Regions from separate parts of the Alteromonas sp. RKMC-009 genome, predicted to be linked through region 2. Evidence: predicted binding sites of a transcription regulator. Region 2 holds the regulator's gene; the other holds the start of a gene.
What was found. Region 2 encodes LexA, which represses DNA repair genes until DNA is damaged. Its sites were predicted from a motif close to TACTGTATNNNNATACAGTA; they were not measured.
Positions count from the first base shown of each region.

Region 1: a site for LexA is predicted at 4,297-4,316, ahead of DS731_RS02250 (S24 family peptidase). Genes of this name have one in related genera too.

Region 1 covers NZ_CP031010.1:521,859-529,667, forward strand. The annotation lists gene ppa (inorganic diphosphatase) at 52-585, shown strand; gene DS731_RS02235 (sensor histidine kinase) at 1,164-2,189, shown strand; gene DS731_RS02240 (methyl-accepting chemotaxis protein) at 2,359-3,939, shown strand; gene DS731_RS02245 (YebG family protein) at 3,947-4,240, opposite strand; gene DS731_RS02250 (S24 family peptidase) at 4,341-4,757, shown strand; gene DS731_RS02255 (Y-family DNA polymerase) at 4,745-6,001, shown strand; gene DS731_RS02260 (HAD family hydrolase) at 6,086-6,595, shown strand; gene DS731_RS21860 (hypothetical protein) at 6,592-6,768, opposite strand; gene DS731_RS02265 (hybrid sensor histidine kinase/response regulator transcription factor) at 6,830-7,809, shown strand, end outside.
Region 2 covers NZ_CP031010.1:4,840,523-4,848,331, forward strand. The annotation lists gene DS731_RS21060 (cytochrome c oxidase subunit 3) at 1-51, opposite strand, end outside; gene DS731_RS21065 (cytochrome c oxidase assembly protein) at 73-663, opposite strand; gene ctaD (cytochrome c oxidase subunit I) at 673-2,295, opposite strand; gene coxB (cytochrome c oxidase subunit II) at 2,305-3,390, opposite strand; gene DS731_RS21080 (YceI family protein) at 3,798-4,370, shown strand; gene DS731_RS21085 (serine hydrolase domain-containing protein) at 4,480-5,619, shown strand; gene lexA (transcriptional repressor LexA) at 5,721-6,347, opposite strand; gene DS731_RS21095 (LysR family transcriptional regulator) at 6,432-7,301, opposite strand; gene DS731_RS21100 (AEC family transporter) at 7,404-7,809, shown strand, end outside.

The DNA of each region.
Region 1 (7,809 bases), 620 kb from region 2:
GTTTTCCCGGACAAATCCCGTTTTTAATTTAACAAATCAAAGGATTATTTCATGAGCCTTAACAACGTTCCTGCTGGTAAAGATATGCCAGAAGTGGTGAATGTCATCATCGAAATCCCAGCTCACGCTGACCCGGTAAAATATGAAGTAGACAAAGACACCGGTGCAATGTTTGTTGACCGTTTCATGGCTACCTGCATGCACTATCCGGTAAACTACGGCTACGTGAATAACACACTGTCTTTAGACGGTGACCCGGTTGACGTACTGGTTATGACGCCGTTCCCTATTATCAGCGGTTCTGTGATCAAGTGTCGTCCTGTTGGCGTTCTGAACATGACTGACGAGTCAGGTACTGATGCGAAAGTTCTGGCAGTGCCGGTAGACAAACTGTCTACGATTTACCGCGACGTGAAAGACATCAACGACGTGCCGGAGCTGACTAAACAGCAAATTGAGCACTTCTTCTCTCACTATAAAGATCTGGAGCCTGGCAAGTGGGTTAAGATCGACGGTTGGGCAGATGCAGAAGCAGCGAAAGCTGAAATCGTATCCAGCGCCAAGCGTTACGAAGAAGGCAAATAAGCCCTTCTTTCCGCAGATTGAAAAAGCCCGGTTCGCCGGGCTTTTTTGTGCGTATTGGATCGCGATCTGATCTGTAGCTGCACTTTGAGACATTGAGACTGCCCCTTCAGATCCCGATGTAGTAGGATTATTTCCACAAGCCAAACTTTTGTGGTATTGGTGGAAAGCAATCAAAAAAGAGTTGACTATTTATTATTGTCGAATTGATAGACACCGTACGGTTTCTGCGCTGCGATGGTATCAAAGGCTTTAATCTGTTGGCGCCGGAGGGGACTGGTAATACAGTCATCAACGCCATGTATACAAACAATGCACAAAGTTATCCACAGCCTTGTGCATAAAAAAGACTTGATTTGCGGGTAAAAATGATCAAAGCGATCTTTGGATCAAAGCGGAGGCCAAATATTTTCGCGGCTGATTATGGTCCCTGTGTGTACTTTGGAATAAATTCGGGGTTCAGGCCGGGTAGTTTGGACAACCCGGAGCTATGCTTTAGTTCAGGGTTTGTATATGATTTCAGAGCAGACTGTGAAATCCGTTGAACGCGCGGATTTGGCGTCCGGCTGCCGGAGATTAATGTGAGTTCAGATATTCAGAAGTTGCAGCAGCAAATTGCATTGTTGCAGAGAAAATTGAGTCGTGAGCAGCTGGCGCGTACGGCGGCTGAAGACATGCTCAATAATTACTCCCGCGATGCCTATCTGGCAAATCAAAACCTGCGTCGTGCTCTCAGCGAAACCCGCGCTATATATCATCAGTTGCTGTCTCAACTTCCTGACAGTGAGGCTGATACATTTAAACAGTCAGCCAAACTTTCCTCTGACAGCATAGCCATGGTGGACCGTATGACACTGCTTAGCCAGCTTGCTGCAGGTATTGCTCATGAAATTAATAACCCCATCGGCTTTATCAAAAGTAACTGTGAAATTCAGGAATATATGCTGAAGGATGTGTTCGATGCCTGGGATGAACTTAAGGATGAGTTAAAAAAGGGCGGCACCTCTGCAGCTAAATTACCCGCTGACATGGAGTTGAAATACTTGCTGCGGGATGTGAGAGAGATGCTTTCAGACATGCAAAAATCCTCTCTGGAAGGCGCTAACCGTATTGCTGAAATTGTTTCCTCACTGCAGATTTTTTCTTCTCCGGTTACCGTGGAACGTAACTGGGAAGATGTAGATGATCTTCTTGAGTTTGGTCTGGAGGAAATCATCAGGCGAATTCCTGCAAATGTTTCTCTTAATTTCGATGCGTCGGATTCCCGCTCACAGGTACTGGTTAACAGGAAGCAAATCAGGCAGGTGCTTGAGGCAGTAGTTGAAAACTCAATTGATGCCTGTGTATCCGGCGGCACAATCAGTATCGCTGTAGCTGATCTGCCGGGCGCAGTTAAAGTGTTTATAAAAGACAATGGTGAAGGAATAAAGCCTGAGCACATGCCATTAATCTTTACGCCTTTCTTCACTACCCGCCCTCCCGGCAGCGGCACAGGTCTTGGCCTTTCTGTGGCCCAGGCTTTGATGGAATCTCATAATGGCTGGATAGATATTCAGAGCGATACCGGTTCCGGAACCACTGTGACCCTCAATTTCCCTCTGCAGTGATAATTCTGTGTATTTACATTAGTAAATGCTGACTTTTCAAACTCAGTTCCGGGCTGTAAACTCCCTTCCCTCTTTTTTTAAAGGTCAATTACTCTAAAGTCTAAATATAGGCTAAGGTTAAGGTGACCCTTAACCAATTTCTGAGAAAGCAGGGATGTGAGTCAATTATATGCGAAATAATCAACCGGTTACCCAGAAGCTTTATAACATTCCTCAGCACTACCGGCTCATTTCATCTACCGATAAACGTGGTGTGATCTCGCACTGCAATGATGAGTTCGTTGAAGTCAGTGGTTTCAGCCGTGATGAACTGATTGGAAAAAACCATAATATTGTACGTCATCCGGACATGCCGCCGGGTGTGTTCGGCGAAATGTGGGATACCTTATCTGCCGGCAATATCTGGATGGGACTGGTAAAAAACCGGCGCAAGAACGGAGATCATTACTGGGTTTCGGCGTTCGTGACCCCGGTTTTTGAAAACTCTCAGATCACGGGTTATGAGTCAGTACGTGTGCCGGCTTTGCCGGATGAAATTGCCCGTGCAGAATACCGTTACGAGCGGCTACGTGAAGGTAAGTCCAGTACATCGACCGGCGAACTGGCCATTCACTATATGAAAGATTGCCTGCCATTTATCGTAATGGGTCTTATTACCGCAGCGGCCTTATTCGCCACAGCGGGTGTGTTGCCGGCTGTTATCGCTGCCACAGGTTTCACGCTGTGCAGTTTCTGGATGGCGTCTAAAGTTAAAGGTGACTGGCAGGCGCTTATTGATATTTCTCCGGACAGCTATTCGAATCCGGTGGTATCGCAAACCTATTTTGCTGACTTCGGTAACCGGTCACGTGCGAAACTGGTTCTGGGATGCGAGCTTGCGCGCAGCCGTACGGCTCTTGACCGCATTCAGGATGCTGCCGCGGGGCTGGATACGATTGCTAACACCACTCATCAACAGGCCGAAATAACCAGTACGGCTGTCGTGCAGCAAAACGAGGCAACGCAAAACATTGCTTCAGCCGTTAACGAGATGTCGCAGGCTATTCAAAGTGTATCAGAGCGGGTTGATATGAATGCAGACAGCGCCCGCTCTGCTTCTAAAAATGTGGAAGCCGGTAATCAGAAAGCGGATGAAGCGTTATCTGCCATCATGGCGCTGAAAGAAGCGGTCAGTTCTATTTCGGTCACCGTGCAGGAACTGGCGCAGTCAACGAATGATATTGGTGAAGCTGCCAGTTTGATATCGACCATTGCTGAACAGACAAATCTGCTGGCACTGAACGCTGCCATTGAAGCTGCCCGCGCCGGCGAGCAGGGACGAGGCTTCGCTGTGGTCGCTGATGAAGTACGTTCACTGGCGTCAAAAACCAGAGAGTCCACAGATAAAATTCATAATATTATCCATGTTCTGGCTGAGCGGTCAGAACGGGCTGTTAGAGTATCCAATGACGGTATGGCATCAGCCGAGCAGGGCACGGCCATTGTCGAAGATACCCGCAAAACACTGGCAGACATTAATCAGGCCGTGAGTGTTATTGCCGATCAAACCTTCGAAATGGCCTCCGCTGTAGAGCAGCAAAGTTCTGTGGCAGAACACATCAATCAGCAGGTCGTAGAAATTGCCGATGGTGCCAAAGATACCCAGCGGGCATCTGAATCATCTTTAGATGCCAGCCAGCGTCTGCGTAAAACCGTTAACGAAGTTCACTCGGTTATCACCCGCTTTACCAATAAGCGGAATGTGGTGTAACCCGCTTTTAGTTCTTACTGTTTGCCTGTAGCTTTACCACTTCTGCTGATTCGGCGTCGAGGACGTCATCAGCAGAAGCGCCTTTGAGCAATTTGCCGACGGCATCTTTATTCTTTGCCAGCATGACAGACAGATTCTCAATCACGTCGTCTTCCAGCTTGATACCTTTCGCACCGATGTAAGCAGCCAGATTGTCTGCCGCATCCAGCATTTTGTCATACTGATCAGCTTCCTTCTTGTCTGTAGTGACCAACTTTTCTACCCCTTTATGCGAAACAACATATTGCACTGTAATAGCCATGATGGTTCTCCGATGTCGAACGTAAAATGAAATTTAATTTTAACCTGATTCATAAATACTGTATAAATAAACAGTATCTGAGGCAACTGTTTTTTGTACTATGTTGAGAATTATTCCGGTTATTGCACAGGCTGGTATCACCGGCTTCGAGTCCCCGGCAGCCGAATACCGTCAGCTCGGGCTTGATCTCGACGAGCTGCTTATCGACCATCCCACTGCTACATTTATTGGCCAGGCACAGGGAGAGTCGATGACCGGCGTGGGCATATTCGATGGCGATTTACTCATTGTCGACCGCGCTGCTGCACCCACTTCGCTGGATGTAGTAGTGGCTAATTTGAATGGTGTGTTTGTGTGTAAGCTGTTCGATCGCAAAGCTATGGTTCTGGTATCGCCCGGCAAACATCAGCAACCTTACGTGTTGGGGGAGGGAGATACCTTCGAAGAAGAAGGCATTGTTGTCCGTTCTGTCAGAATGCATCGCTATACCAGGCAGTTAAGACAATGTTTGCGTTAGTCGATGCCAACGGCTTTTATGCGTCCGCCGAAAAGGTGTTTGACCCCACTATCCGTGACAAACCCGTGGTAGTGCTGACAAACAACGACGGCTGCATTTGTGCATTGTGCGATAAGGCGAAAGCCCTTGGCGTAAAGAAATTCGGCCCGTACTACAAGGTACAGAAACTGCTGGAACAAAAAGGGGCAGTGATCAGGTCGTCTAACTATGAACTGTACGACTATTTGTCCAACCAGATGATGAATATTGTTGGCGGTTTTGCACCTCACCAGCATGTGTATTCTATCGACGAGTGCTTTTTGTATTTTGATAACTGGCAACCGCCGGAAGGATGGCACGCCTACGGTGAAACTATCAGGCGTGCTGTCTGGCAGCAGTTGCGTCTGCCTGTGGGAGTGGGTTTCGGGCTTACACCGACGCTGGCGAAGGTAGCCAGCCATGCGGGTAAAAGACTGGGAGATAAATCCGGCATTGCGGTGCTCGCTGAAAAGACACAGATCCAGCGCACCTTACAGGAAATGTCGCCGCAGGATGTGTGGGGGATTGGCCGGCGTATTGCGGAAAAGCTGGAAAACAGTGGTGTGCGCTCTGCGTGGGAGCTTGCCTGCGCAGCGCCTAAAAGTATCCGCAAGCAATTCTCTGTAGAGATTGAACGTACCGTGCGGGAGCTTAACGGTGTTACCTGCATTGAGTGGGAAAGTCATCGTCCTAAAAAACAGCAAATCTATGCTACCCGCGCTTTTGGCCATCCGGTTACGGACCATCAGAGTTTACGGCAGGCACTTTGCTGGCATGCTGAGCGGGTAGCTGAAAAGCTCAGGAAGCAAAATTGTACCGTGAAAACCCTTACCCTGTTTGCCCATGCGAACCCCTTTGCCGCCAGCGGGCATTATCATAAAGCTGTACAGCACCGTTTTGCTATTGCCACCGCTGACACGCGAATGCTGTCAGAAGCAGCCGGTAATGCAGCTGATACATTATATAGAGAAGGCGTGTTGTTTCATAAGTGCGGCGTGGGAGCAATTGAAATTCAGGATGAAGATGTAAAGCAGCCTGATTTGTTCGCACAAAGCGAAGGGAATACAAAGCTGATGGCATGCATGGACGCCATTAACAGAAAATACGGCAGCAGTACCATTGGCATCGCGGCGAAAGGTGACCATCAACCCTGGCGTATGAAGCGGGCGTATTTGTCTCCTCAGTACACAACTAACTGGCGGCATTTACCCCAATGTCAGTGTTGATGACATAAATGTTAGATTCAAAAGCGACATGGTTCGTTACACTAGAGATGTAGCAGATGCCGGGCAACAAAGGAGAGAACAGAGATGAAGTTAGATTTGACGAATGTCAGCGGAGTGATATTTGATTTAGACGGTACGCTGGTGGAGTCTGTCCTCGACTTTTCTCAAATGCGCCGCGAAATAGGTTGCCCTGCCAGCGAAGATATTCTTACCTTTATCGATAACCTGCCTGATGAAACCTCAAGAGCATCGGCACATCAGGTCATTCTTGATCACGAAATGGCCGATGCAGAGAATGCGAAATGGTTGCCGGCAGGAAAATCCATGGTAGATGCCGTTATCAAAGCAGATCTGCCCGTTGCCATTGTTACCCGCAACTGCAAACAGGCCACAGCGCTTAAAATCAGCAATAACCAAATCCCCATTTCAACCGTGCTCACCCGCGAATGCGCTCCTGCCAAGCCCGATCCCACGGCACTACTTATGATTGCCGGACAATGGCAAATAGCCCCCGCACATATCCTTTATGTGGGAGACTATATCTACGATCAGCAGGCCGCAGAAAATGCGGGCATGCAGTGGTTGTTGGTTTAATCGTGAGTGCCGGGCCACGACGGCATTTCGGGAATTTCCGGCATTAAATCGATTTTGGGTTCAGATTTTAAATTAAGACTGAAGTCATCTGACAACGTGGTCATACCTCCAGCTATATACTCCCAATCTTTACAATCAAGTTCTTGAATATTATTTAAATGTAATGTATCCATATTTAAAGCTCCTTTAATTAACCCTCAAATATTCTCTTTTAAGAACATGGTTGTTGCTGTCATGAATAGGATATTCTTTTATAAAAATTCAGTTAAACGTCTGATTGTCCTTTTTTGTATAGTTGGATGTCTGTTTAGTGCAAGTGCTCTGGCTGCGCCGTTTTGGGAAAAAGCTAATATAGTTTTCAATGGTGAGCCATCCGGAATGATTCGCGATATTGTTCATTCATCTGACGGGTTATGGTTGGGTGCAGAAAACGGGCTTTTTCTTTTATCCGGCAAGAACGAGAAAAAGGTAGAATTTCCATTTCCTTATAGCGGCTATATCTCCGACTTGTATCTGGGGCAAGATGAAACGCTTTGGATTACTGTTTATGGTGAAGGGGTTTATTACAAAAGAAAAAATGAAGATGTGAAGGTTTTCAATACCGGAAAGGAGATGGAGACAGCATGGAAAGTCATCCAACATGGAGAATCTGTAATCATTTTGACAGTTGGCAAAATTTTGCTAATGAATATTCATTCGAAAGAAGTAATCTCAGAAATCCACGGACTTTCCGGAGAAGCATTTACAGAATTTCCTCATATTTTTGATTTTCTCGGTAGCGTTTATATTTTTGAAGGTGCCAATTTTTCTATTATATCTGAAGGAAAAAGAGAGATTGTATCCGGCCTGGTTTCGGAAAAGTGGCCCGGGTTATCGAAGGTCCTGGATGTAAGTAAGTCGGGGGGACAGTATTTCGTAACTGGTCCTGAGGGAGTCTATTCTTCATCTTTATCTGGCGAAAACAGCGTTTTTCACTCTATAAATGACCAATTTTCAAATGTAAAACGTGTCATGAAACTGGACGGCGAACTCGTGGTCGTTGGGGACCGGATTACTATTCTCAAAGACGGTGGGTTTGTGGAGGCCGGCTGGACCTCTTTATTGTGGGATAAAGAGTCTGTAGGTACGCTGATGGCGGCTGATATTAATCATCATGGTGATTTGTTCTTAGCCACTTCTGCCAGAGGCTTGCTTTATGTTCCTGCGTTTTTTAA
Region 2 (7,809 bases):
GGGCCAGGGACTTTGTGCAGGCACATAATACCGTTGATATTCTTGTTGCATGGCTACTCTCCTTCCGGCCTGTCAGCGGCTGCCGCTTACAGGCTGTCGTAAATAAGGGTTGTCACTGCCGCTCAGATCGCCGGCCCTGGCGGTCACGTCGTACAGTGTGTACTGCAAGGTAAAATAGGTAATATCCTCCGGCAGCCCGGCATCCACGTAGAACGACATAGGCATCCACGCTTCCTGACCAGCCTGTAAGGGCTGCTGGTTAAAGCAAAAGCACTCGGTTTTATTCAGATAGAGGGCCGCCTGTCCCGGACTGACAGAGGGAATTGCCTGAGCAATGATGTTACTGGCAGCCGGGTTTCTGACGTAAAACGCCACGGTATTCACTTCTCCGGGGTGCACCTTCACACGCTGTGTTTCTGCACGAAATTCCCATGGCATGCCGCTGTTTGTGCGGGTAATAAATTCCACGGTCACAGTGCGGCTGGTATCGATATCTTTGCCCTGCCACACTGCGGCCCGGTTAGCCGTTTTTCCGTTGATACCGGTGATATCGCAGAACACGTCATACAAAGGCACCAGAGCGAAACCGAAGCCAAACATACCCGCTACGACCACAAGCAGTCGCAGGGTAAGGGTGCGGTTACCGGCTGCGCGGTTGTCCATTTTGGTAACTCACTTCACAACCGGAGGCGTTTCAAACGTGTGGTAAGGAGCAGGAGAGGGAATTTCCCACTCCAGACCTTCAGCACCTTCCCACACTTGTGACGTAACCGGTTCGCCCTGCTTTTTGCAGGCTTTAATGAGCAGTACCAGGAAAATCAGCTGGGATAATCCGAAAGCAAACCCGCCGATACTGATCCACTGGTTGTAATCAGCAAATTGCAGTGAGTAATCAGGGATCCGCCGTGGCATACCCGCCAGCCCCACAAAATGCATAGGGAAGAACAGCACATTCACGGAAATCAGTGAGCACCAGAAATGCCACTTGGCCAGCGTGATATCAAACATCTTACCGGTCCATTTAGGCAGCCAGTAATACACCGCCGCCATAATAGAAAACACCGCTCCGGTCACCAGAACATAGTGGAAATGGGCCACGACAAAGTAGGTATCGTGGTACTGAAAGTCCACAGGTGTTATTGCCAGCATCAATCCGGACAAGCCACCGATGGTGAACAGCACAATGAATGCCAGAGCAAATAACATGGGGATTTCAAAGGTCATGGAACCCCGCCACATGGTGGCCACCCAGTTAAACACTTTCACGCCGGTGGGTACGGAGATCAGCATGGTGGCGAACATAAAGAACATTTCAGCAAACACCGGCATACCCGTGGTAAACATATGGTGAGCCCAGACAATGAATGAGAGCAGGGCGATGGAGGCAGTGGCGTACACCATGGAGGCATAGCCGAACAGGCGCTTGCGGGCGAAGGTCGGCACAATCTGCGAGATAATGCCAAAAGCCGGTAATATCATGATGTAGACTTCAGGGTGTCCGAAGAACCAGAAAATATGCTGGAACATCACCGGATCACCGCCGCCGGCAGCGTCAAAGAAACTTGTCCCGAAGAATTTGTCGGTAAGCACCATGGTCACTGCACCGGCCAGTACAGGCATTACCGCAATCAGCAGGAATGCAGTAATTAGCCAGGTCCAGACGAACAGCGGCATTTTCATCCATGTCATACCCGGCGCACGCATATTAAAGATAGTCACGATTACGTTGATTGCGCCCATGATGGAAGAAATCCCCATAATATGGACTGAGAACACAAACAGCGCGGTACTGTCGCTGCTGTACGTCGTCGACAGCGGTGCATAGAAGGTCCAGCCGAAAGCAGGGCCACCACCTTCCATGAACAGTGAACCTAACAGCATGGAAAACGCAAACGGCAGGATCCAGAAGCTCCAGTTGTTCATTCTCGGTAATGCCATATCCGGTGCGCCGATCATCATGGGGATCAGCCAGTTAGCCAGACCGGTAAACGCCGGCATGACAGCACCGAATACCATTATCAGGCCGTGCACTGTGGTCATCTGATTAAAGAAATTCGGGTCTACGATTTGTAAACCGGGCTGGAACAGTTCGGCGCGGATCACCATCGCCATCGCGCCGCCGGTAAGAAACATGATGAAGGCGAACCACAGATATAACGTACCGATATCTTTGTGGTTAGTTGTCAGCACCCAACGCATCAGGCCTGCCGGAGCGCCGTGTCCGTGGTGATCATCGTGATGTTCATCATGTGCCGCAGTGTGCTCCGGCGTCATAGTTTCAGTTGCTTTACTCATCGCACGCTCCTATTTACCGGTTGCTACTGCATTAACGTCTTTAGGCTGGATCACATCGCCGGTGTTATTTCCCCAGGCATTCCGCTCGTAAGTAATCACAGCGGCGATATCTTTCAGGGACAGCATCTTGCCAAACGCCTGCATGGCCGTGCCTGCTTTACCGTTAAGCACAATATCGATGTGCGCTTTCTGATCCTCTAATACCATCTGACTGCCTTTAAGTGCAGGGAAAACGCCCGGCAACCCCTGACCGTTAGGCATGTGGCAGGCTGCGCATGTTGCGTTGTACACTTTCTCGCCGGTACTCATCAGCTCTTCTTTGCTCATGTTCATGGCCAGCAGACGCTGTTCTTCTTCTTTCGCCTGTTTCACAATGGCTTCCTGCTCTGTCATCCAGGTTTTATAGTCATCCGGGCTCTTCGCAATCACCACTACCGGCATGAAACCATGATCCTTCCCGCACAGTTCAGCGCACTGTCCACGGTAGATACCGGGCTCATTCACTTTGGTCCACGCCTCATTGATGAAGCCAGGGTTAGCATCTTTCTTCACTGCGAAATCGGGCACCCACCAGGAATGGATAACGTCGTCAGAGGTGATCAGGAAGCGGACTTTTTGTCCGGTAGGAATGACCAGAGGACGATCTACCTCAAGCAGGTAGTTTTCCCCTTTTTCGAATTTGTTCTCAATCTGCTCACGCTGTGTGGCCATGATGGAGTAAAAGGACACATCGCTGTCCATGTACTTGTAATGCCATTTCCACTGGGAGCCGGTGACAAGAACCGTCAGTTCAGGTTCACTGGCATCTTCCATCGCGATGAGGGTTTGTGCTGCCGGGACGGCCATAAAAATCAGGATCAGGAAAGGAATGACTGTCCAGGCGATTTCTACTTTCACATTTTCGTGGAAGTGCGCCGGTTTGGCGCCCCGGGATTTACGGTGCTTGAACATGGAGTAAAACATCACACCGAACACCACCACGGCGATGGCCACACAAATTGAGAACATCAGCATATGCAGGTCGTAAACCTGTCCACTGATGTCTGTGACACCTTGTCTCAGGTTGATTTCACCTGACCGGTCTGATGTTGCCATGGTTTCTGCTTGCAGCGATGCCGGAATAACAGACATCGCTAATCCCCAAACCATCATTGCGTTACATACGAGTTTCTTCACTCAACACCTCCGTGATGGAGGATCTTGTGTAATACCCTGCTCACAGGACCCTGTCGTATCAGGCTAGCCGCCTGTTAATTTTTATCTTTTTTTGTTATTTTTTCGTTAACAACGGTATAAGAATTAAACAGATTTCATCTTGTGTCTAGTCTTTCTGAAAAAATAAATGGCCGGGGTAGCCTCAGAAACAGGGTCAGAGCACTTCATTCTGATATTTCGAATGTTTCGTTCAGATCTTCGACACATCCGTATTTCAGGAACGCCGTATTATAGGTAAGTAAATCGTCCTCACACTTGTGACATCAACGTTATGAAAGGAATGTGTAATGAATAAATTTATCCCGGCAGTATTAGTTTCAGGTTTAATCAGTGCAGGCGCATTCGCGGCGCCTGTCAGCTACCAGATTGATCCTACTCACACCAGCGTTATCGCTTCATGGAATCACTTCGGATTCTCTAACCCGACAGCCGCTATCAACGGCGCTGAAGGCACCATCGTGTTTGACAAAGACGCGCCGGAAGACAGCAAAATCGATGTGTCTGTGAAAATTGATACCATTGATTCATTTGTTAAAAAGCTGAATGAAGAATTTGTCGGTGCTGACTGGTTCAATGCAGCGAAGTTTCCTTCTGCAACATTTACCAGTACAGATGTTGAAATGACAGGTGATAAGACGATGGAAGTGACCGGCGATCTGACGATCAAAGGTGTGACTAAGTCCGTCACTATGGATGTCACTCTGAATGGTTCAGGTGTACACCCGATGACTCAGAAAGAAGCGATTGGTTTTGATGCAATGACCACCATCAAGCGTTCTGACTTCGGTATTGATATGTACGTACCGAATGTAAGTGATGAAGTGACGTTGCACATCACCACAGAAGCACAAGCTAAATAAGTTTTCGCATCACCGTCCGGATGCCCGGCCCGCGCAAGCGGGCCTTTTTATTGGTAGCGATCTGTTAACTGCGGTAGTCTGGTTGTTTTTATTGTCAGGGATTGCTTCTATGTTGCGCCGCGCAGTTTTCTCCTCTTTTCTGTTATTTTTAACTCCCTCTGTTTTTGCCAAAGATCTTCCTTCCGGCGCTATTAACGCTCTGTTTGAAGAAGCGGTAAGTCATGACACAGTGCCGGGTATAACCATGGCGCTCGGTAACGATAAGGGCATGCTGATGGCTAAAGGCTACGGTTTTGCCGACGTTGAAAACCATGTACCTATGACGACAGATCACAAGGTGCGTATCGGCAGTGTCTCTAAACTCATCGCTACGGCCGGATTAATGCGTCTTGCGGAAGCGGGCAACATTGATCTGGATAAACCGGTCACTGAATACGTCAGCGCATGGCCAGCTGATAAACCGGTCATTACTCTGCGCCAGCTTACCTCACATACAGCAGGCATCAGGCACTACAAAGAAGGAGCCAATGAATTCCTTCTGAATGAAAGTTATCCGGATATCGACAGTGCACTGGCGATGTTTAAAGATGATCCACTGCTGTTTGCACCCGGCACAGATCACCGTTATTCAACGTTTGCCTGGACACTGGTCAGTGCCGCAATGGAAGGGGCTGACCCGTCCCGGGATTTCCGCGCCATCATTAACGAAGAAGTGTTTGCGCCGCTGAAACTGGACAACACGGTATTTGACGACCAATACACCATCATCGATCACCGGGCGAGACCTTACACCGTACACGAAGGTGAGCTGATTAATGCGCCACAAACGGATCACAGCTATAAATGGGCCGGCGGCGGTTTTATTTCTACGCCGTCAGATATTGTCCGGTTTGCTGTAGCCCATGTGGCAAGCGATTACCTGAAACCAGAGACTACCCGGGCCATGTTTACTCCTGCCAGGCTTAACAATGGTGAAACCGTGGGCTTCGGCATAGGCTGGAAAACCGGTTTTGGCGATTACAAACAACGTAAAGCGTATAAAGACAATGCCAGCGCGCTGGCTTTGATGGACGATATTCCTGATGCAGTGATGCACTCAGGTGGCAGTATGGGCGGCATTACAATGACCATTCTTTGCCGTGAACATAAAACAGCGGTTACTGTAGTAAAAAATGTCAGTGGTGAAGACGATGCTGATGTTTTTCTGCTGGCGCTGAAGACACTGCACTTTGCACATACCAGCCAATAGTAAAAAAAAGGGCGATGATGGTTCACATCATCGCCCTTCCAATTTTTCAGCGCTGTGGCCAGTGCGCACAATAGTTATTGCACCGCGCTTAGCGAAAAGCCTTACATCCAGTCAGCATTGCGGATAACACCTACAGCCAGACCTTCAATGTTGAATGGTTCAGCAGCAAGATCCACCTTGATGGTATCGAATTCTTCATTTTCTGCATGCAGCCATACTTCGCGGCCGCGTTTTTCCAGACGTTTTACCGTGACATCCTCATCAACCCTGGCAACAACAACCTGCCCATTGTGCACGTCAGTAGTACGGTGAACGGCAAGTAAATCACCATCCAGAATACCGATATCTTTCATACTCATACCGTTTACACGTAACAGGAAATCCGCACGGGGGTGGAACAGATCAGGGTCGACCTTGTAATGCATTTCCACATGTTCCTGCGCCAGAATAGGTTCACCTGCCGCAACACGGCCGATTAACGGTAAGCCTGCGTCTTCATCGTTTTCTGCTTCCAGCGGAATATTCAGCTTTATACCCCGTGAGGTACCCGCCAGAATTTCGATTACACCTTTACGGGCCAGCGCCTTTAAATGCTCTTCTGCTGCATTAGCTGATTTAAACCCTAATTGCTTCGCAATTTCCGCACGGGTGGGCGGCATGCCGGTTTCCAGCATGGTGGTTTTAATCAGTTCGAGAACTTCCGTTTGTCTTGGAGTAAGTGGACGCATAAACAGCCCTGTTTTTCTATACAGTTCCTGTGAGTATATACAGTTGCGCTGGTTTGACAAGGGCTGCCGGCGAAATTATTACGGTTATTTCGACGCGCACTCAATAAATCGGGCCAAAGCCGGGTTGCTGTTGTCCTGCTGCCATACCAGCACATATTCCACCACCGGCGCTCTGTTCAGCGGCAGCAGAACCACATCCGGCGGACACACCTGCTTCAGCGGTTCAGGCACAAGCGCAATCCCTACTTCACTGGCCACCAGCGACACGATGGTTTGCTGTAACTGGGTTTCTAACACCACACGGGGCACAAAGTTCGCTTCAGCACAGTACTGTTCAATGGTGTTACGCAGCTCCGGCGCCACATTGTGGGGCGTAACAATGAATTTTTCGTCAACTAAATCCTCTGCGCAGACTTTTTTTGCCCCGGCCAGCCGGTGGTGTTTATGAACAGCCAGACAGAGCGCTTCAGTGCGCAAAGACAGTATTTCCAGTCCCCGGGACGTCGCCGGCTTTAACATGATGGCGGCATCAAACTGCGCAGAAGTAACGCCATTAATTAACTCAAAGGGAATAACCTCCTGAATATGAAAGGACACAGCGGGATAACGGGACATAAACTGTCTGGCCAGTTCAGGCACAATGTTATAAGCCGCATGCATCATGAATCCCACAGACAAGCTTCCCGACTTTCCGGCACCGGTCGCTCTTGCCCGTTCCGCGGCTTTGCTGACCGATTGCAATATGGTTTTGCTGTCGCGGTAAAACTGCTTTCCTGCGGCAGTCAGACTCACGCCTTTCGGGTGACGACTGAACAATGCCGTACCCAGCTCTTCTTCCAGCAGTGCGATCTGGCGGCTGAGAGGTGGCTGAGTGATGTTTAGCCGCTGCGCAGCCCGACCCACATGACCGGTTTCAGCTACCGCAATAAAATATCTTAAGGGTTTTATATCCATGATGATTCAATATTTGTATCAGAATTAACTCAATTCTATATTGGATTGAATGATAAGACTAAAGGTAATCTGACCGCCGGTTCCCTGATCACCTGTCATTTCATGTTGTCTGTTTTCACGCTCATATTCCCCATATTTGCCCTCATATTCCTTGGCTGGTATTTACGCAAAAGGGATTTGCTGAACGACTCTGCCACTACACAACTCAATAAATTTGTTGTCTGGCTGGCGTTGCCTGCGCTGCTTTTTGACATCACAGCAACGTCTGCCATTGCGTCTCTCTGGCAACCGGGTTTTGTTTTGAGCTTCACCCTCGCCGTGTTTGTCATTTTTACGCTTACTGTCGCAGTACAAAGGAAACGTAATATGTCGCTATCAGAGAGTGCAATAGACGGGCTAAACACCAGTTACGCCAATACCGGATTTATGGGCTTTCCCTTGCTCATGGCGGTAGCAGGAAGCGAAACGCAGACGCCAGTGCTCATTGCGACAATCATCACCGTTTGTG